Regions from separate parts of the Pseudoalteromonas sp. MMG033 genome, predicted to be linked through region 1. Evidence: predicted binding sites of a transcription regulator. Region 1 holds the regulator's gene; each other region holds the start of a gene.

Evidence for each region. Region 1 encodes LexA, which represses DNA repair genes until DNA is damaged. Its sites were predicted from a motif close to TACTGTATNNNNATACAGTA; they were not measured.
Region 2: a site for LexA is predicted at 3,078-3,097, ahead of AC2CZC_RS13190 (LexA family protein). Genes of this name have one in related genera too.
Region 3: a site for LexA is predicted at 1,750-1,769, ahead of dinB (DNA polymerase IV). Genes of this name have one in related genera too.
Region 4: a site for LexA is predicted at 3,022-3,041, ahead of AC2CZC_RS12200 (SulA-like leucine-rich domain-containing protein). Genes of this name have one in related genera too.

What each region holds. Positions count from the first base shown of each region.
Region 1 covers NZ_CM170070.1:1,087,975-1,093,023, reverse strand. The annotation lists gene AC2CZC_RS05000 (hypothetical protein) at 501-689, opposite strand; gene AC2CZC_RS04995 (hypothetical protein) at 1,246-1,407, shown strand; gene lexA (transcriptional repressor LexA) at 1,985-2,596, shown strand; gene AC2CZC_RS04985 (DUF3313 family protein) at 2,930-3,628, shown strand; gene AC2CZC_RS04980 (efflux RND transporter periplasmic adaptor subunit) at 3,645-4,718, shown strand; gene AC2CZC_RS04975 (efflux RND transporter permease subunit) at 4,715-5,049, shown strand, end outside.
Region 2 covers NZ_CM170070.1:2,994,669-2,999,717, reverse strand. The annotation lists gene AC2CZC_RS13205 (protein-disulfide reductase DsbD family protein) at 1-1,308, shown strand, start outside; gene AC2CZC_RS13200 (thioredoxin family protein) at 1,292-1,900, shown strand; gene AC2CZC_RS13195 (cupin domain-containing protein) at 1,958-2,644, opposite strand; gene AC2CZC_RS13190 (LexA family protein) at 3,108-3,521, shown strand; gene AC2CZC_RS13185 (Y-family DNA polymerase) at 3,509-4,768, shown strand.
Region 3 covers NZ_CM170070.1:176,954-182,002, reverse strand. The annotation lists gene AC2CZC_RS00730 (hypothetical protein) at 127-279, shown strand; partial or broken gene AC2CZC_RS00725 (IS3 family transposase) at 593-1,542, shown strand; gene dinB (DNA polymerase IV) at 1,937-2,995, shown strand; gene AC2CZC_RS00715 (hypothetical protein) at 3,199-3,513, shown strand; gene AC2CZC_RS00710 (class I SAM-dependent DNA methyltransferase) at 3,766-5,049, shown strand, end outside.
Region 4 covers NZ_CM170070.1:2,781,850-2,786,898, forward strand. The annotation lists gene AC2CZC_RS12165 (ion channel) at 1-312, opposite strand, end outside; gene AC2CZC_RS12170 (M48 family metallopeptidase) at 391-1,053, shown strand; tRNA gene AC2CZC_RS12175 (tRNA-Tyr) at 1,097-1,181, opposite strand; tRNA gene AC2CZC_RS12180 (tRNA-Tyr) at 1,206-1,290, opposite strand; tRNA gene AC2CZC_RS12185 (tRNA-Tyr) at 1,313-1,397, opposite strand; gene AC2CZC_RS12190 (VC2046/SO_2500 family protein) at 1,510-2,031, shown strand; gene AC2CZC_RS12195 (YchJ family protein) at 2,117-2,572, opposite strand; gene AC2CZC_RS12200 (SulA-like leucine-rich domain-containing protein) at 2,588-3,013, opposite strand; gene AC2CZC_RS12205 (tetratricopeptide repeat protein) at 3,127-3,582, opposite strand; gene AC2CZC_RS12210 (NCS2 family permease) at 3,702-4,991, shown strand; gene AC2CZC_RS12215 (hypothetical protein) at 4,992-5,049, opposite strand, start outside.

The sequences.
Region 1 (5,049 bases):
CTTTGTAGATAGTTCTGCGTTGTCTATTTATCCCTGAAGCTGGGTTCCATCGCGCCAATACTTCAATCGGCGCTGTTTAAAATAGCTTATTTCACCTTGCGCAAAGAGAATGAACTCACTTCGTTCTCTGTCATTAGCCCTTTACACGATAACTGCGAAGCTTCGCTTCGCTCTCATTTCGCCCATGTGAAAGTAGGACATTCTACTGCGTAGCGCACCAAGGGGCCAATTAAATAACCCCGCTGCTGTTAAAATGACTCAATTCACCTTGCGCAAAGTAAATGTACTCGCTTCGCTCTTTGTCACTGTACTTTGCACTTAATTCATCCATTCGACATTAGTACATCTATGTACGTCAAACCCGTTGCAGAAATGCAGCGGGTTTTTTCGTGCTAAATCGTCTCGAAAGTTGTAGAGGTCATGCACATTGATAAAGAGACGAATTAGCGCAAGGTGAAGGGAATATCCTTCACCGCCGACAAGGCAAGCTCAAGATTTCCTCAGCAACAGCTAAAACGGCTCATTTCACCTTGCGCGAAAAGAATGCCAGCGCTTCGCGCTGTGTCATTAACCTTTCGTACGATATTCACCTTGCGCAAATTGAACGTACTCGCTTCGCTCGCTGTCGTTACATTTTGCACGTTAATCACCTTGCGTGAAAAGAATGCCAATGTTTCGCGTTGTATCATAAACTTTCATTTTGCTCAAAGGTTGGTGAATCGCAGCGCAATTGTTTGCAAAGAATGGCTATTACTTTCGACGAAATATAACTTCTTGTTGAACATATAGATTTATTATTTCGCTCATCCAACTTACAAGATGCAAAACATTAATGACAGTAAGCGTTGGTGATAAGTCTATTGTGTCTTTTAGCAAATGGTGAGACATCTTAGATTAGTGCTCGTTAAGCTCGTGTGGTGCAAGTGCATGGCACAAAGTAGTCTTCGCTTAGGTCGTTACACAGTATCTACCTTATGTAATGTAGTCACAACCTGAGCCTTTTTAAACTTTAGAAATCTGCTTCAGAGAGACTAAAAACATTTAATAAATTTATACTCTTTATATATTTTTTAAAGGTTGGTTACCTTTTTAAGAACACGATATTTTTATGTTTTTCGTTTTTTAATTTCGTTTGGTTATATTGATTTTATAGAAGTTATTATGCGCTATAATAATTTATTTATTTTTGTTGAAATGAGAAATAAATACTGTTAGGTTTATTTGTGTCAACAAGGAGATATAAAAATGTTATTAAAACTCAAAAAGAAAAACATCAAACTTATTAGTCATGATAAAGCTAGCGTACCAGCTGAGATGACTCCACAGGTTGCAGGCGGCTTCTTCAAGACTTGGGAGTGCACTGGTACTAGAACTTGCCCAGGTACTTATACGACTTCAGCTTGCTAAAGTCTGTATTTAATGAGCTACATAATTGTAGCTCTATTACGTAATTTATTATTCTTTTAAACACTCATCTTATTACTACTTTTTATTATATTAATGCTGTTCTAAATTTCATTATTATCTTTTCATATAAATAAAGTGCGATTTAAATTCTTAATCCCTACTTATTTTATATTTTGCAACAAAGTTGGTTTTCAACTTTAGATATTAATCACTTTTCTGTTTTTATTAGAGTCTGGTTTTTATTCTTTACTCAGTCAAAATTATAGAGGTTTTGTATACTTAATAGATAAGTTTGAGGGCCTCAGTACTAGATGGGATCATCAATTATCATTAAATGCTTAGAGATTTTTGTTGTCCTACGTGGCTTCAGATTTAGGTTTTTATCTTAGCCTTATTATTAATGAATCGAAAAAATTGTGAGTAACATGATTTGCTGTGATCAAGTGATGCCCTCTTAATGTTGCTGCCTTGTTCCAAATAGTTCTAGTGAATCAGTCAAGTATTAGAGGTTTAGCATTGCGATTTAATTTTAACTGTATATACTCACAGTAAATGCACTGTATGGAAAACCAGTTATATGCGACCTTTAACAAAACGACAAGAACAAGTATTCGAGCTGATCAAAGTTTTTATCAAAGACACAGGTATGCCACCGACTCGTGCGGAAATTGCAGATTCTCTTGGTTTTCGCAGTGCCAATGCTGCTGAAGAACATTTGAAAGCGCTTGCTAAAAAAGGAGTCATTGAAATGGTGCCTGGCGCAAGCCGCGGTATCCGATTGGTGGAAGCGGATGAACCAGAGCAGCTGGGGTTACCTCTTGTAGGTCGCGTAGCAGCTGGTGAGCCTATTTTGGCGCAAGAGCACATAGAGAATCACTGCCAAGTAGATCCAGGGATGTTCCAACCACCTGCTGATTACTTACTTCGGGTTAATGGTATGAGTATGAAAAATATCGGCATAATGGATGGTGACTTGCTTGCTGTTCATAGAACTCAAGTTGCCAATAATGGGCAAGTTGTTGTTGCTCGTGTTGAGGAAGACGTCACCGTTAAGCGTTTTGAAAAAGTCGGTAAAAAAGTATTCTTACATGCTGAGAATGAAGATTTCTCACCGATTGAAGTTGACCTAGAGCAAGAGGTTTTCAATATTGAAGGTCTCGCTGTTGGTGTGATCCGCGGCAACTTGTAACGTTTTGCTGATTGCCTGATAAGCTGAGATATTATATTTCAGCTTATCTCACCAAAACCATTTTTATAAATTAAAAGACCCCTTTTAAACTATACTTCCATATCATATACTTACGTTACATAAATATAACATCAGCTTTGGAATACGTGCTTGTTAAGCAAAAATAAAAATTATTTTGCACTAAATCCATGATTCGCAGTCTGAGCTATTCGTCTTAATTTAAGAACTTAAATTTATTTGTATTCACAGGTTACATTTGATTTCAAAAGAGATCAGAGGCTTGCTTGTGATTGTGTTAAAACCACTGGAAATGAATTGAATATGGAGCAGCTTATGACTTGGTTTAAAGTAGTATTGATTGTGGCTTTGGTATGTATGTTATCCGCCTGTGCTTCGAGCTCAAACAATACACGGTCAGGCTTTTTACCCAATTATGATGTATTACTCCCCTCTGATGACTATGAAGACACCAACTTATTCGTTGATAACACATTCAATAGAGAAGTGTTAAGTAAAATCGAAGTGCTCTATATTCCTCAGTTTGAAGTGTGGATTAACGCTTCTGAATCTGAGTTTTTAAACATTAATCCTCAGCATGTTGCTAAGCTAAGTCATTACATGCAGTCGCAAATGCAAATCAAATTGAGCCCTTACTATAAAGTTGTAACAGCAAAACCCGAAGGTGTAGATGACACTGTATTGACAATTGAAGGCGCTTTTACAGATGTGCAATTTAAACCCATTTCATTACAGGTGAGAGACTTTGTGCCTATCAGGTTAGTGTATAACGCGGGCAAAACAGCTTACTTGGCTGCGACAGAGCAAACCGAGGCTTTAACACATGTGTCACTTGAGTCAGCGTTTTATTTAGGGAGTCGAAAGGCCCCAGTGGTGATGATGACTGCACATAAAGAATTGGATTCGGTACTGAAGACTGATGGTACTGAGAATGTTGAAACGGTTAAGGCCGTACTCGATGTTTGGATAGGTAATTTTGTTACTGCGATGACTCAACATCGTAATGTTCAGTAAAACTAAAGGAGCTTTTATGAAGATAATAAAAGGCAAGCAGCTAGGTGTTATGGCAATATTTTGTTTGGCATTAATTGGTTGTTCAGAGCAAAAATCAGAGCAAGAGCAATCAGAGCAGCTTCGTCCAGTGAGGACATTATTGCTTTCTTCACAAGTCGATGGCCCTTTGGTGGAATTCCCTGCGGTAGTCGATGCAGCTTCTTCTGCGGATCTATCATTTAAAGTACCGGGTGAAGTTACAGAGTTGCTGGTAAAGCAGGGGCAAGAAATTCAGCTTGGTGATGTTATTGCTAAGTTAGACGCAACAGAATACAAACTTTCTTTAGATGAAGCGCAGGCTAATTATAATAAAGCACAGGCGGATTTTAGGCGTGCTAAACAACTTATTAAATCCGGTACGATTTCGCAATCTGACTATGACCAACTACAGTCCCACTTTACTAGTGCAAAAAGTAAATTGGCGAATGCAAAAAACAACTTGTCTTACACAAGCTTAAAAGCATCATTTTCGGGTGTTGTGGCACGCACTTACATAGAGCGTTTTGAAGAGGTACAAGCCAAGCAAGTTGTCGCAACACTGCAAGATATCAAGCATGTAACGCTTAAGGTCAATGTGCCTGAGAGCTTAATGATTAAAGTCTCAAAAGATGCGCCTAAACACATTATTGCAGAGTTTTCAGGGATCCCTGATAAAACCTTTCCATTAGACTTTGTTGAAGTGAGCACACAAGCTGATGAGGTAACAAAAGCCTATGAGGTTACTCTTAGCATGACGCGCCCTGAGGGTTACAACATCTTACCGGGCATGACAGCAAAGGTGCTTGCCAAAGGCGCTGATGTGAACAAAAGTGGTCTTTATTTACCAATAAAAGCTGTGCTCAAAGATGCATCTGGTAATTTTGTATGGACAGTGGAGTCTGCTGGAGCAGGTAAGGGTAAAATTAAGAAAAACCCGGTTGTGATTGGTGAGGTTTCTACTCTAGGTTTTCCGGTCGTCAGTGGAGTCTCTGAAGGCGCTTATATTGTGACTGCTGGCATGAGTAAAGTGAGTGAAGGGCAACTTGTAAAATTTAACAAGGAGGTCCAGTGAATATAACCAGACTTGCATTAGAAAATAACCGGACAACTTGGGTACTGATAGCAGCGTTATTGTTTTTTGGGATCATCTCGTTTAATAAAATGCCAAAAGATTACGATCCTGGTTTTATTATCAGAACAGCGCAAGTAGTTACTTACTTCCCCGGAGCGAGCCCACAGCGAGTAGAAGAGCTTGTCACTGACCAAATAGAGAAGGTTGTACAGCAGATCCCTGAATTAGATTTTGTCAGTAGCACCTCCAAAACAGGCGTATCCATCGTTAGCGTCAATATCAAGGAAAGCTATAAGAATATGCGCCCTATCTGGGATAACCTACGGCGTAA
Region 2 (5,049 bases), 1.9 Mb from region 1:
GACTACTTTTCGACCCCAAGCGAACCACTTAACTTTTTAATCAGCGATGGTAAAAATGGCTTTTACGTTGAGGCCATTCCAAATGATACAAGTAGCGCGGATAACAATTCCCCGTCACAATCCCTTTGGTTAATGCTGCTATTCGCGTTTATCGGTGGACTCATTCTTAACATTATGCCCTGTGTACTGCCCATTCTGTCTATGAAAGCGCTGTCTTTCGCACAGTCACAAAAGGCAAATCACTGGGGATATCCTATCGGTGTTTTAGTCAGCTTTTGGTTATTTGCGAGCATCATTCTGGTATTAAAAGAGGCTGGGAGCGCTGTTGGCTGGGGCTTCCATCTGCAAGAGCCATTGCTTATTGCTGGGCTGGCGTTTTTATTCACCTTTATTGCCATGATGTTGTGGGATTTACTCCCAAAAGGCATCAATCTGGCAGGCGTGGGGCAATCGTTAACGGGCGAAAGTACCTTTACTCAGCAATTTTTCACCGGTGTACTGGCTGTCATTGTCGCCTCTCCCTGCACCGCGCCATTTATGGCTACAGCGCTCGGTGTAGCCATGATAAGTCCAATGTTAGATACCCTCGCTATTTTTACCGCACTCGCTGTCGGGTTTGCACTGCCTATGACGCTACTTTCGTTGTCGACTCGTTTTGCTAAATTGCTCCCAAAACCAGGGGCTTGGATGCAAACATTTAAGCATTTTCTTGGCTTTCCCATGCTGGCAACTGTTGTCTGGCTTGCTTGGGTATTTCTGTCTCAGACCAGCAGTTTTGGTCAGCTGTGGTTGTTATCAGGACTATTAGGGTTTACATTTTTTATTTGGTTGTCCGCAAAAGTCAATCGGGCCTATTGTGTGATGAGTCTATTGCTTGCAATAACGTTTGCAACGTTTTGCAGTGTCAAAGGCGCACAAGCAAGCAAAGTAGTCAGCGAGCAAAAAAACAATCACTTTAGTGCACAAAAACTCACCGAACTACGTAATAACAATCACGTGGTGTTGGTGAATATGACCGCAGATTGGTGCATTACTTGTAAAGTAAACGAGCAAGTGGCTTTGAACAATGCTGACCTACAAGCCTTATTTGAAGACAGCAAAGTCGACTATTTAGAGGGTGATTGGACCAACAAAAACCAAGCAATTTACGAGTACTTAGAACAGTATCAACGCTCTGGTGTGCCTTTATACGTTGTGTATGCAGGTAACCACAGTAAGCAAGTTTTACCGCAGGTTTTGACACCTGACATCGTTATAAATGCTATTCAACAAGCAAAGAAGGAGATTAATCATGCAACGTCTAACTAAATGGCTCATGCTGTCTATGCTATTGGCACCATTGCTCAGTATCGCTGCAGCGAAAGTAGACACAAACGCCCCTGATTTTAAACTACAGGACTCATTTGGCAAAACCGTTAGCCTGTCTGACTTTAAGGGCAAGTATGTGGTACTTGAGTGGACAAATCATTTGTGCCCATATGTCGTGAAACACTATGGTAGTGACAACATGCAATCTTTGCAGCGTCAATACACGCAAAAGGACGTCGTGTGGCTTTCCATTATTTCCTCAGCAGAGGGAAAGCAAGGTCATGTTAGCGCACAAAAAGCCAATGAACTAACCCAAAAGCGCAGTGCAGCGCCGTCACACGTATTGTTTGATGAAGATGGACAAGTCGGGCGATTATATAAAGCAAAAACCACCCCACATATGTACATCATAAACCCACAAGGTAAGTTAAGTTACGCTGGTGCAATCGACAGTATTAAATCAGCCAACCCCGCAGATATTGCAAAAGCAACCAACTATGTCACAGCAGGCTTAAACAACTTGCTGGCGGGTAAGCCTGTTACACAAAAAGTAACAAAGCCTTATGGCTGCTCGATAAAATACAAAAGCTAACTCAATATAGAATGTCGAGTTGAGTACCCAACGTGTGCGCTAACTCAATCGAAGCAATCACTCGACTTCTATCTCACCCAAGTTACAAATATACTCATCGCCCCACTCCATCACTTGATGCTCATCTAACTCCAATACGCCTTGGTTTTGCAACGCAATGACTTTAGAGGCAACCAGTTCAAGTTCATTCACTTCGCAGGGCACAAACAATTCAGGGTATGCCTCAGCTATTTTTTTCGCATTTTTTGGACAAACCGTATGTAATGGATGCTCGAATGGCACATAAGGACCCAGCAACACTTCGACCACCATAGGCTCGTCTTCAGCACCCCAAAAGCAATGGGGCGTCGCATGAGGGAATAAAATCACATCTCCCGGACCTACTTCTTTTTTCGCCATTTTTCCTTTGCATGTTTTCACAATAGCGGTACCAAAACCTTCCAAAACAGAAATAAGTCGACTACTTAAAGGATGTACATGCACATCACCTTTGGCCGCTGACTTTGGCGGAAACATATCAAATCCAAATGACAAACCATCTGCTTTTTGCATGACAATTTTAGTCAACATGCAATCTATTTTTTCCCATGCAACTGACTCAAACTCATTGTGGTTAGGCAAAACATGTGTGGGCACGCGCAAAAAGTGATTGCCCAGTTGCCACTGCGATAGAACAAACTTATCAAGCTCAGCTCTCGTTAAGTCACCTCTATTGGCAAGCAAATCGGTTAAGTTAGCAGGCATATTCATATTCCTTTTTGACACTATTCAAATTCCAGTTATCCGATAGCTGTGTGGCTGTAGCTGACAACCTAGACAACCTATTTATGGATGGCACTGACCGTAAAAACTCAAAACGTGTGCAAGGCGCACATATTTTTCGCTTTCCGACTGTTCAAACACAATTTAAAGTTAAAAAAATGTAACCAAAACATATGTAATGGTCAAATAAATACCCACAAAAGATATTAAGATTAAATAATACGAGCCCCAAATCACGCCCTCAAAACTGCGTATCAGTTCATGTAAAAACACTCAACTTGTTAATATTAATAACTTAAATAGCAGATTGGCAGCATCAGATAAGTCGATTCAAGGTGCACAGCTTCTTAGCTTTTATCAATTTTTTAGACACTTGATGACTGTGCTACTTGCACGACACGCAGGCCTCACACTATACTGTATATATAAACAGTATAGGTAACGTATGAAAGTAATCCCCATCAAAGCCCAAGCAGGTATCACTGGGTTTGAATCACCAGCGGCAGAATATAAAGAACTTGGTTTATCGTTAGATCAACTCTTAGTCAATCACCCCAACGCCACGTTTATCGGGCTCGCATCTGGCGACTCTATGCAAGGTGTTGGGATCTTTGATGGTGATTTGTTATTGGTTGATCGCGCTGTTTCTCCTCAGCAAAATGATGTCATTGTTGCAAATTTTAATAATGAATTTGTCTGTAAGCTGCTCGACTTGCACAATAGAGTGCTGCGCTCAGCATCCACCCTTTATGCGCCAGTCAAGATCAGTGAATGTGATCAATTCCAACTAGAGGGCGTGGTCACAGGTTCAATACGTATGCATCGCACAAACCCGGGCTTGACCAGATGTATGCGCTAGTCGATGCCACCTCATTTTATGCCTCTGCGGAGAAAGTCTTTGATCCGAGTATTCGCAATAAGCCTGTTGTGGTGTTATCAAATAACGATGGCTGTATTGTGGCAGCTTCGCCCGAGGCTAAGCGTTTAAATATTCCCAAGTTTCAGCCCTACTTTAAACTGAAGTCGGTTTTGGCTGAGCACAATGTCATTATTCGCTCTTCCAATTATGAGCTGTATGCAGATCTGTCAGACAAGATGATGAAGGTGATTAATCAATTCAGTGATAATCATCATATCTACTCTATCGATGAGTCATTTTTAAAATTCGAGGGGTTTAGCGACCTTGTTAACTCTTGGGAACAATACGGACATGTTATCAGGCGCAGCGTGTGGCGCTCCACCAAGCTGCCGGTTGGCGTGGGGTTTGGCCCAACTCCAACACTTGCAAAAGCGGCAAATCACGCCGCTAAAAAATTTAAAAATGCGACGGGTGTTGCGGTAATAGATAATCAACAAAGCCGCAGGCAAATACTGGCGAATTTAAACGTGGAGGATGTCTGGGGCATTGGCAAACGCCTGACCAAACAGCTCAATCAACAAGGCATCTATAGCGCCTTAGACTTAGCCAATCAAAACCCGCGTTTGATGCGAAAACAGTTTAGTGTGGTTTTAGAACGCACAGTATCTGAGCTCAATGGCGAAGCTTGCCTGTCTTGGCATGAGATCACACAAAGAAAAAAAGAGATATACAGCACACGTAGCTTTGGCGAGCGCATCACAGATCCAAAAGCACTTAAAGCCGCACTCGCAACCCACTGTGCCATTGTCAGTAAAAAGCTCAGAAAGCAAAATTCATTGGCAAAAAATATTGTGATTTTTGCACATAGCTCACCGTTTGAAGACAGCTATTACAAAAAGTCTTTTATTCAGAAGCTCCCCGTCGCTTCGAGTGATGTTAGAGTATTTACACATGCTGTTAGCGACATTTTTCATCAACTATTCAAATCTGGCGTCAAATATTACAAAGCAGGAGTTGGTGCGATTGAGCTTGAAGACGACACATTTTTACAAACTGACTTATTCAGTCAATCTCAAGATAGCCCAGCTCTGATGAAATGCCTAGATGAAATCAATACCAGATTTGGCAATCACACAGCACGCACTGGCGCACAATTACAATCTAACGCTTGGCACATGCGCCGCGCGTTTTTATCGCCTTATTACACCACGCGCTGGTCTGATATTCCCTTGATAAAATGTCAATGACACCAATTTAAGAACAGTGTTCAAATTGAGTCACCTTACTTTAGGAGAACTTAACGCAAAAAAGCCATCGCACCAAAACAGCATTTTCTATCCACAGTTTTTGTTAATAGGCTGTGGTTAACTTTTTTTGCTTCTCAAATTTAATCAAAATATATAACGGTGCAATGCTGTGCTCTATGCAACGCTAAGTAAATACAACAATACTGCTTCCTAATATATAAAACCAACATAACTAAATGAAAAATATAAAGTTTACCTATTTCACTCACAGGCCCACTATC
Region 3 (5,049 bases), 910 kb from region 1:
GAGCTTCTAATGAAAAAAAGCGTATTTACAACAATTCTATTAACTATGAGTATTTGCCAAGCACACGCTAACACAGGTGGAATTATAATTTTTCCTGCATAACCACCTTACCTATAAGGAATAGTCATGAAATATGCGGTTGTACTAATTACAGCGTTATTGTTTGCTGTATCAGCTAACGCCAGCCGGAGTGGTGATGGTAAATGGCCTAAAGAAAAAACTAAGTTGAGTGGGTCTGGCCCAGGTGGTATTCCGGATTTCCTAAAGCAATCTAAATAAAGGCACTTCTAGCGCCATTACTTTTGCCAACATAAAGATTGTGCTCGTTATGACATATTGTGTAGAGGTGTACGACTATATCCTCTCAAACATGTAGAGAAATACTGCCTTGTTCATGAAAAACTCACGAGACCTATATAATAGTGAGTATAAGCCTGCTCCTTTCGTATTTTTCTACATCTTAATATCTCAACTAATTTTTGAGCTGTCGTTATTGGGGTTGTCTACTTCCCTTAACATGAGACATATTGAACTGCTTTAATTAAACAAGACACCTTAATAATGGAATATAATCCAATTATTGAGGTGTTAAATGACAAAACGAACAAACAGAAATTACACAGCTGAATTTAAGCAAGAAGCTGTGGCATTGGTAACCGAGCAAGGTTACAGCGTACCCAAAGCAGCAGCGTCTTTAGGTATCACAGATAAAATACGTTATAACTGGAAAGCTAAGTTTGAAGCAGAGCAATCTGGAGCCAGTTTAAGTGCAGATGAACGCGCAGAGCTGTTAAGGCTACGCGAGGAATATAAAGAACTAAGGATGAAAAAGGAGATCTTAAAAAAGGCCAGCGCCCTCCTGCTAAAAGAAACCAAGTAACGTTTAAAACCGTTAAGAAGCTATCTTCAGTATTTCCAGTGAGTAAGCTTTGTAAAGTAATGAACGTCAGTCGCTCAGCCTATTAAGCTTGGCTGAAGCGACCTGCAAAAATCATTACAGCAGAGCATTGGCATATGTATCGAAGAGCTAAGGTCACCTTCGGGCAAAGCAGAAATAGCTTGGGTTATCGAAAGCTGACGAAGCGGTTATGCAAGGAGGGCTTTAAAGTCAGCGAATATGATGTTAAGAAGTCAATGGCTAAGCTTGGTTTAATTGTTACTCAGCGAGTTGCTTACAAAGTCACAACCAAGCGTAAACATAGTGATGGCGTAGCAGATAACCTATTGAATTAGAACTTTAATCCTATTGCTCCAAATCAGGTTTGGGCTGGTGATGTGACATATTTAAGAACAGGGGAAGGCTGGATGTACCTAGCCATTGTGATGGACTTATATTCACGTCGCATCGTTGGCTGGCATATCGATAAGCGAATGACGACTTACTTGGTCAACAAAGCTATGATGAAAGCTTATAACTTACGTCAGCCACCTAAAGGTTTGGTGTTTCATTCAGGTAGAGGCTCACAATATACCAGTAAGCATTACCGTAAACTGCTAGCCACCTTCGGTATCAGAGCGAGTATGGGCGATACTGAAGCTTGTTAGGATAATGCTATCGGTTAATGGTGATCAATCTCCAGTAGAAAATGAGCACAGTTTCTTAAGAAATGTGTCCTGATTTAGTTGTGCAGAACATTTTATTTTTGATTATTTATTAAAGACTAGAGCTAAAATGAAAGTTCTCAATTCACAGAACCCTAGTAAGGTACATTCTGCGTGTCTGGATTTGTCTTGATATCGATGGATTGAGACTGTATATTTGTACAGTCCCTTTGTGTGAGCTTTAATTTTGAAGAAAATAATTCACATCGATATGGATGCATTTTAAACTCTAGGGTGTTACCAGTTAGCATTTATTGTAAGTGCTACTTCTAAAGTATTATTAGTTATTTTTTCAGATTGTATGTAGCACATCTCAATTTTTGGATGCGGAGTGATGCGAAAAATAGTGCATGTAGATATGGACGCATTTTATGTTTCTGTTGAGCTCAGAGACAATCCTGAACTCATGGGTAAACCTGTTGCGGTTGGCGGAAGTAGAGGCTCTAGAGGCGTTCTTTCTACTTGCAACTATGTGGCAAGACAGTTTGGTATTAAAAGCGCAATGCCTACAAGTGTAGCGTTGAGAAAATGTCCCGACCTTATTCTTTTACCTGGTAGGATGGACGTTTATAAGCAGGTTAGTGAGCAAATTAGAGGTATATTTGAGCGCTATACAGATTTAATTGAGCCTTTGAGTTTAGATGAAGCCTATTTAGACGTTAGCAATTGTAAATTATTTGGTGGTTCAGCAACTTTAATTGCGCAAGACATTTGTCGAACTATTCACTGCGAATTAAATCTAACCGCTTCAGCAGGTGTCGCGCCAATTAAATACTTGGCGAAGGTTGCGTCTGATATAAACAAGCCTAATGGTATTTATGTAATTCCTCCCAATGACGTCGACTCATTCATCGACACAATGGAGCTTAAAAAGATTCCTGGCGTAGGAAAAGTAACGAATGAAAAATTGCTTAAAGATAATTTAAAGTTTGGCAAGGACGTTAAAGCATCTACCCTTGAATTCTTGTCAATTAAGTATGGAAAACTAGGTCAATTGTTGTGGGAGAGGTGTAGTGGTATAGACAATAGGCCTGTCGTAGTGAGCAGAATAAGAAAGTCAGTTGGAGTAGAAAGGACATTTCCCGAAGACTATTGCGATGTTGAGTTATTAGACAGAGTGTTGCTTGATGAACTAGTTCCAGAACTCAAACGGAGATCCTCTAAATACTTAATCGACAGAGGAATAAGTAAAGTTGGTGTGAAAATTAAATTTTCTGATTTTCATCAAACAACAAAAGATTTTACCGTTCAACAATTAGAGCCTGAAATTTTATCCGAATTGCTCCGAGAGGCATTTCTTCGAGGTAATGGTAAATCTGTTCGTTTACTCGGAGTGCACATTGGTCTATCCGAGTGCAAAGAGGCATCTGAACAAATCTCTTTTGATTGGTAATATTTAAACGCTAATCTTCCCCCAAAAAAATTACACGTATTTTACTTTGTTTGCTAAAGCTTAAAAGCTTTCTTATTTAATCTTTGATTTTCAAAGTATCTCTCAGCGTGAAAAACTTTTAATAGTCTTTTTTAGAAGAATTTGTAAGTGTGGTGCTTATGAATTAGACTCGCTGTGACCTTAACTTTTAGATTGAAAGATATATGTATCGATATAATGATAAGAAAATTAATGGACACTACATATATCTGGACGATAGTCGTAACCCTATACTTTTGCCATGCCTTTTTGCTCGATTTACTCAACGTTCTCAATTGAGAATTGATGAACATAATACAGTTGATTATGAAACAAAACTAAAAGTTGAGGAATTTAATTTAAAGGAGATTGGTCAGAGTGCAAGTTACAAAATTTGCAATCATTTGGGAAGATTTCTAGAGTGGATTGAGGGGTATAATGAAAACAGTTTAGTTTCTTTATCCAAACATACAGCGTTACCAGATGAAGATCAGATTTAGTCGATGATGTTCAAGAGCTTCGAGCCCTTGTTAAGGAGTTGGAATGTCGAAACGTTAAGGAAACATTGGATTTGTTATTGAATCAGCTTCCATTGGATTTGCAAAGGCAACTTAAGAGGTAATAGCTGGAAATAAGTAAATTCCCCTTCCATAAATAATTTTTAATTAAATTTTTACCTTTAAATCAATGACTCAGTTCGGTTTAAAAGGTATCCTAGAGCTAATTATCAGTGCCTCGGAAAAGGAAGTGCCATGGCTGTCAATCAAGCCAGAATTTTTGAACAGCTTGAGCAAATTGTTCAAGCATCAGATCCCAGTGAATTCATTTACGGATTCCTAACTGCATTTAAGTTTCCCAAAGCTACTATTACTCAAATCCGTCAAGGTGGCAACCGCAATGTTGCTAAGATTGAAGGCCATGTCGGACTGAAAAATAAACTGTATTACTTGCCGGTAAATGAAGGTCAAGATATTGATACTGTTTTAGATGAAGTCATAGTAGATCCAATTATAGCTAAGAATAAAATTCGTTATATTTTAATAACTGATTTTAAAAGATTTTTGTCTTGGGATACCGCGACCAGTGAGCGTTTAGACATCGACTTTGAGGTTTTACACCGAAATTATAGCTTTTTCTTGCCACTAGTGGGACTTGAAAAAGCGATATTGAATAGTGAAAAGCCTGCGGATGTAAAAGCTGCTGTAAAAATGGGTAAGCTATTCGACCTTATCCGTGTTCACAATGACCTCAATACACCAGAAGATATCCATGCCTTAAATGTCTTTCTGACCCGCTTACTATTTTGTTTGTTTGCTGAGGATACTGGGATTTTCCCACAACAAGGGCAATTTACCGCAGCGATCAAGAGTGTAACATCTGAAGATGGAAGCGATTTAGATCAGTTTCTTCATGATCTCTTTTTAGTCCTCAATAGCGTTGAAGGTAGCGAGTTACGCTCGAGGTTACCTGAGCACCTGACTGATTTCCCTTACGTGAACGGTGGATTATTTGAGGCCAATGAAGCTATTCCTAGTTTGGGGAAGAAGGGTCGTCGTATTCTCATTGAGTGTTGCTTAGAAGATTGGAGTGCAATTAACCCAGACATATTCGGTAGTATGTTTCAAGCGGTTATTGATGTAGAACAGCGGGCTCGGTTAGGGCAGCATTACACCTCCTACAGCAATATCATGAAGGTGATTCAACCTCTGTTTCTTGACCCGTTACGAGCGGAGCTTGAGAAACAACGCGACAGCGCTAATGGGCTTAAGCGGTTACTTGTTCGGCTAGGTGAAATTAAAGTATTTGATCCAGCTTGTGGTTCGGGCAATTTCCTTATTATCGCCTACAAAGAGTTGCGCCTTCTTGAGATTGAAGTCATTCAAGCACTGATGAAGATCGATCAAGGTTTCTTTATCAGTAACATTCATTTGGATCAGTTTTACGGCATTGAGATCGATGATTTTGCCTGTGAGATAGCCCGTCTTTCTTTGTGGTTGGCGGAACATCAAGTCAACAAGCAGTGGGAAGAGCACATT
Region 4 (5,049 bases), 1.7 Mb from region 1:
GGCATTACGTATCGTGCTGTTAAACAGGTGAGCACCATGCAAATTAGCGCGGTAAAAGTTACTGTACGAGAGGTCATAGCCATTGTGGTCATTGAATTTAACAAGGTTTAACCCTTCTAAATTGGCCCGCTTGAGCTCAAGGCCTTGCAGTAGCCCTCCTTTTTTGGCATAACGTTCGAGTTTATGAGATAGCTCTAATCCACTTTTATCGAACTTAGCGTCATGCCAAAAACAATATCCTGATCCCATGTCTATTTCTTGGCATTTGTGTCCATCAGGTGACGTGTACTGACATTTAGGTTTGCTATTCATGGCAGCCTGTTTTTTCCGTAATAAGTATAAAGGTTAGCAGCAATTTAGATTGATATATGAAAAAGCAATAAATTTACTATGAATTTCAATTACCAACTCAAACTAAGCCGCCGTAGAAAAACGGTCGCTATTACTGTTAAACCTCAAGGCGTTGTTGTTCATGCCCCTTACGGTATTTGTCACAATTGGCTAAATGCATGGTTAGATACAAAACAGGAGTGGGTTGAGAAAAAACTAGATATAGTCGCTAAAAAAAGAGAGCTGGGCCTTGAACCGTTAAAGTCTGTTAATGTCTATGGTGAGTCTTACAAATTGATTTTTGATTCAGAGTCTCGCTTTATTGACCACATGAATCAATGCATTTATTTGACAGCATTTAGCAAAGGGAGCAAAGAGAGTCACATTGATGAGCTTAACCAGCTCTTTCAAGTTGAGTTGACGAACTACCTACAAGGGCGTTTACCTTATTTCCAAACCTGCATGGGCTCAAAATACAAGGTACTTAAAGTACGTTTTTATAAACGTCGTTGGGGGAGTTTATCAAGTAAAGGTGTTCTGGCTTTTAATAGTGCTTTGCTTGGCGCGCCAAAATGGGTGATCGATTATGTTATAGTGCATGAATTAGCACATTATCATGTGATGGCACACAACCATGCGTTTTGGCAAATAGTAGCGCGTTTTTACCCTGAGTTTGAAAAAGCAAAAAACTATTTAAAAAACGAGATGCATCACATTCAATAAAATGAAGAGAAATTATAGATGGAAATAAAGAGATAAAAGGAAGTGGTGGAGGGAGCTGGATTCGAACCAGCGAAGGCTGAGCCGTCAGATTTACAGTCTGATCCCTTTGGCCGCTCGGGAACCCCTCCATAACAGATTTTTCAAGTACAAAGTGGTGGAGGGAGCTGGATTCGAACCAGCGAAGGCTGAGCCGTCAGATTTACAGTCTGATCCCTTTGGCCGCTCGGGAACCCCTCCAATTGTACTTTGTTGTCGTTGATGGTGGAGGGAGCTGGATTCGAACCAGCGAAGGCTGAGCCGTCAGATTTACAGTCTGATCCCTTTGGCCGCTCGGGAACCCCTCCTCAACAACGGCGCTGATAATAACAAAGTTTTTGACGAAGTAAAGAAATGTCCTAAAGTTTTTTTAAAAAATGCCGATAAATTTTCAGAATTAATATTTTTTGGCGAAAATCCATGCAGATAGAACAATTGTTACTCAAGGAAGCTCAATTAGGTAATGCATTGAGTTTGAGTGTTCATGAATCAAGAAGAGGTGACTTTGCACTTTTGCTAAGCGCACTTTCTCAAGATGCATTGGATTTTAGTCAATTTGATTTACCGCGCAGTGCATTAGATGAATCAGATAAATCTGAAGAAGCACTTCGCAAAGAACTACAAGTCGGTCCCAAACAGCCATTAGCGCCAGATGAATTTGATTTTTCAATCGGCCAGTACAATCGCTATTTCGTAAAAGATGGTGGTCTCGAAGATATAAAATTAAACGAATGCTTAGATCCTGAGCCTTTTCATATTCGCGATGATAAAGCACACATACCTCTAAATGTTATTGAAAATTTAGAACCAGCTGTCAGAGCAAAATTATATCGTCAGAAAAACCCAGAAATTGATGTGCAAGAAAAAGAAATGGATGCCGCTGCTTTTTATGATCAGATCGCAAGTGGAGAGATGCAGTCTCAGTTAAATGTTGCTGTTTAACAAGTAATTGAAGTTGGATGCATAGTCGTATTTTGTGTGGCATTAGTCTTTTGACTAAGCCACAGGAAGCGTAAGCGTATTATGATTAGCCGTGACACTTTTTAAACTTTTTCCCACTTAAGCACGGACAAGGATCGTTACGGCTTACTTTTTTACTATCGGCTGGATATAGTTCGCCATCAAGATATAACCAAGCGCCATTTTCTTGAATAAACCTTGAGCGTTCATGTAGTGCGTTCAATACACCTCCCTCGATATATGCTGCTTTAAATTCAACATATTGATACTGCTCATCTTGATCTGTTTGAATGACATCTAAGCGAACGAAATCAACTTGTTTGGCAAATAATAAAATGTCATCAACGGTATGTTCGGTGCGCGTTTTGGAAGCATATGTTTTTAAAATATACTCCCCAGCGTGTGTGCAGTACGCACTGAAGCGAGAGCGCATCAATTGCTCAGCTGTTTTGGGGGCTGCTGCCCCAGTAATAAATGGCTGACAACATTGCTCAAAAGTTTGTGTGTTACCACAAAAACACATAAGTGACCTACATAATTAGTGTGCAAACTTTGATAATGGCAATTTAGCTGAATTTTTAAAGCAATATAGTGTCGTTTTAGATTTACTAAGACTTCTATGCTCAATTTGCTTATGTGATAAAATCCCTGGCCAAGTTATGACCGCTGCAAAATTACCATTGGACAAAGCGCTATCCAGAGTATGCTCTAAGTTTATCAGATCCCTTTGTTTAAGCACCAGCAGCTTGTTTGCATCTATGTCATAGCTATCTAGCATAGACTTATTAAGCACATGGTCTGGTGCTATGAGTAAAGTCCAACCTGCTTTTGAATTACAACGGTATAAAATTTGTAAGAGCATATCATTGGTGCTTTGCTCGTCAATTGCATCCAAGACATTAAAACTTTGATAGTGATTAACGTTTTCTGAATACGTATTTAAATTTGCTGATATGTGCAACATGATTAGACCACTGATTATCTATACAGTGCATATACAGTATTTCATACAGTGGTATTAATCAAGTATTGTTTGGTGTTTTTTTGTACTTTTATTGTTCGAAACTCGATTGCTAATTAATTATTTGAACCAAAATGCATTTGCTGATGAATTTGCTCAAACAAAGTAGCGGCATAACATTGTGCATCAATGTAGCGCTTAGTAGTTAGGTGTGGCCGAACTTCATTCAATGTGCTCTGTGCCGCGATGTTGCCTTGACTTTGGGCAAGGCTCAACCAAGCAACGCCGTGAAATGCACTTTTTGGTACTCCTTGCCCTTTGATAAATAGTAGGCCTAGATAAAACTGTGCTTTGTTATCACCAGACATGGCTGCTAACCTCATCCACTTTGCGGCTAGCGGGTATTGCTTTTCTTTGATGTAATAAAGGCCTTTCTTGTAAGCTTGCTCGGGATCCTGCTGTTTTGGCCAGCTGTGTTTCGGATCGGGCTCTTGCGTCACAAACTCGAGCACATTGAGTAATTGTTGCTCTAGGTCACCACCATGCGCTTTTGTAGATTGATTGCTTTTCATACTCACTTCACTTATTACAACTTAGTCTTCATTGTAGCTGATTTTTGCTTTATTTGTCCGTTTATGGTGATGATTTGTGGTAAAATCGCCGACCTCGTTTCCATTTAAAATACAAAGACATGCTAGAAAAATTATTTTCGCTTAAGGCGTTACACACGGACGTAAAAACAGAAGTTGTAGCGGGACTCACTACGTTTATCACCATGGTATATATTGTATTTGTTAATCCAGCAATGCTCGCTGAGGCCGGGATAGATCACGGCGCGGCATTCGTTGCTACCTGCCTGGCTGCAGCAATTGGTTGTTTCATCATGGGGTTTATTGCTAATTATCCGCTTGCTTTAGCGCCAGGTATGGGCTTAAACGCATTTTTTACTTATGGTGTTGTACTTGGTATGGGCCATAGCTGGCAGACTGCTTTGGGTGCAGTGTTCTTATCTGGGTGTCTATTTTTACTATTAAGCCTTTTTAAAGTCAGAGAGTGGGTTATACAGGCAATTCCAGTTGTGCTAAAGCGAGCAATCGCTACGGGTATTGGTGCATTCTTAGCACTCATCGCGCTTAAAAATGCGGGTATTATTGTCGCAAGCCCAGCAACGCTCGTTCAGTTAGGTGACATTACCAGTCCAGGTCCTTTATTGGCGATTTTTAGTTTGTTTGTGATCACTGCATTGATGTATAGAGAATGGAAAAGTGGGGTGTTGATCAGCATCTTGTTGGTGACAGTAATTGCTTGGGGGCTCGGTTTAGTTGAGTATCAAGGCATAGTGTCTGCTCCTCCAAGCATTGAGCCAACATTTGGCCAGTTAGATATTGCCGGTGCTTTGGAAATTTCAATGCTAAGCGTGGTATTTGCATTTTTATTTGTTGATCTCTTTGATACGAGTGGCACCTTGGTTGCTGTGACACAAAAAGCGGGGATTGCTGATGATAAAGGCAACATGCCCAGATTGGGCCGTGCCTTGTCTGCAGACAGTTCTGCCACAGTAGCAGGCTCTTTCTTGGGCACATCAACGACAACATCTTATATTGAATCTGTCTCAGGGGTGTCTGTCGGTGGGCGCACTGGCCTGACTGCGGTCGTCGTAGGTTGCTGCTTCTTACTAATGATGTTTTTTGCGCCATTGGCTAAAATGGTCCCAGCTTACGCTACGGCAGGCGCAATTCTGTACGTATCTGTGTTAATGCTGCAAAATCTAAAGTTGGTGAACTGGGATGATATGACTGATGCAATTCCAGTGAGCGTTGTACTATTGATGACTCCGCTCACCTTTTCAATTGCGCATGGTATTGCCTTAGGCTTTATTGCATACACCGCTGTGAAGCTCGCGTGCAATAAAAAAGAAGAAATATCTATTAGTGTCTGGGTGCTGACAATATTATTTATCGTGAAATTTGCACTAAGCTGATCACCATTTCTTTTTCGGTGCGAAAAGGACGTCCAAGTCGTCCTTTTCCTTCTCTGCT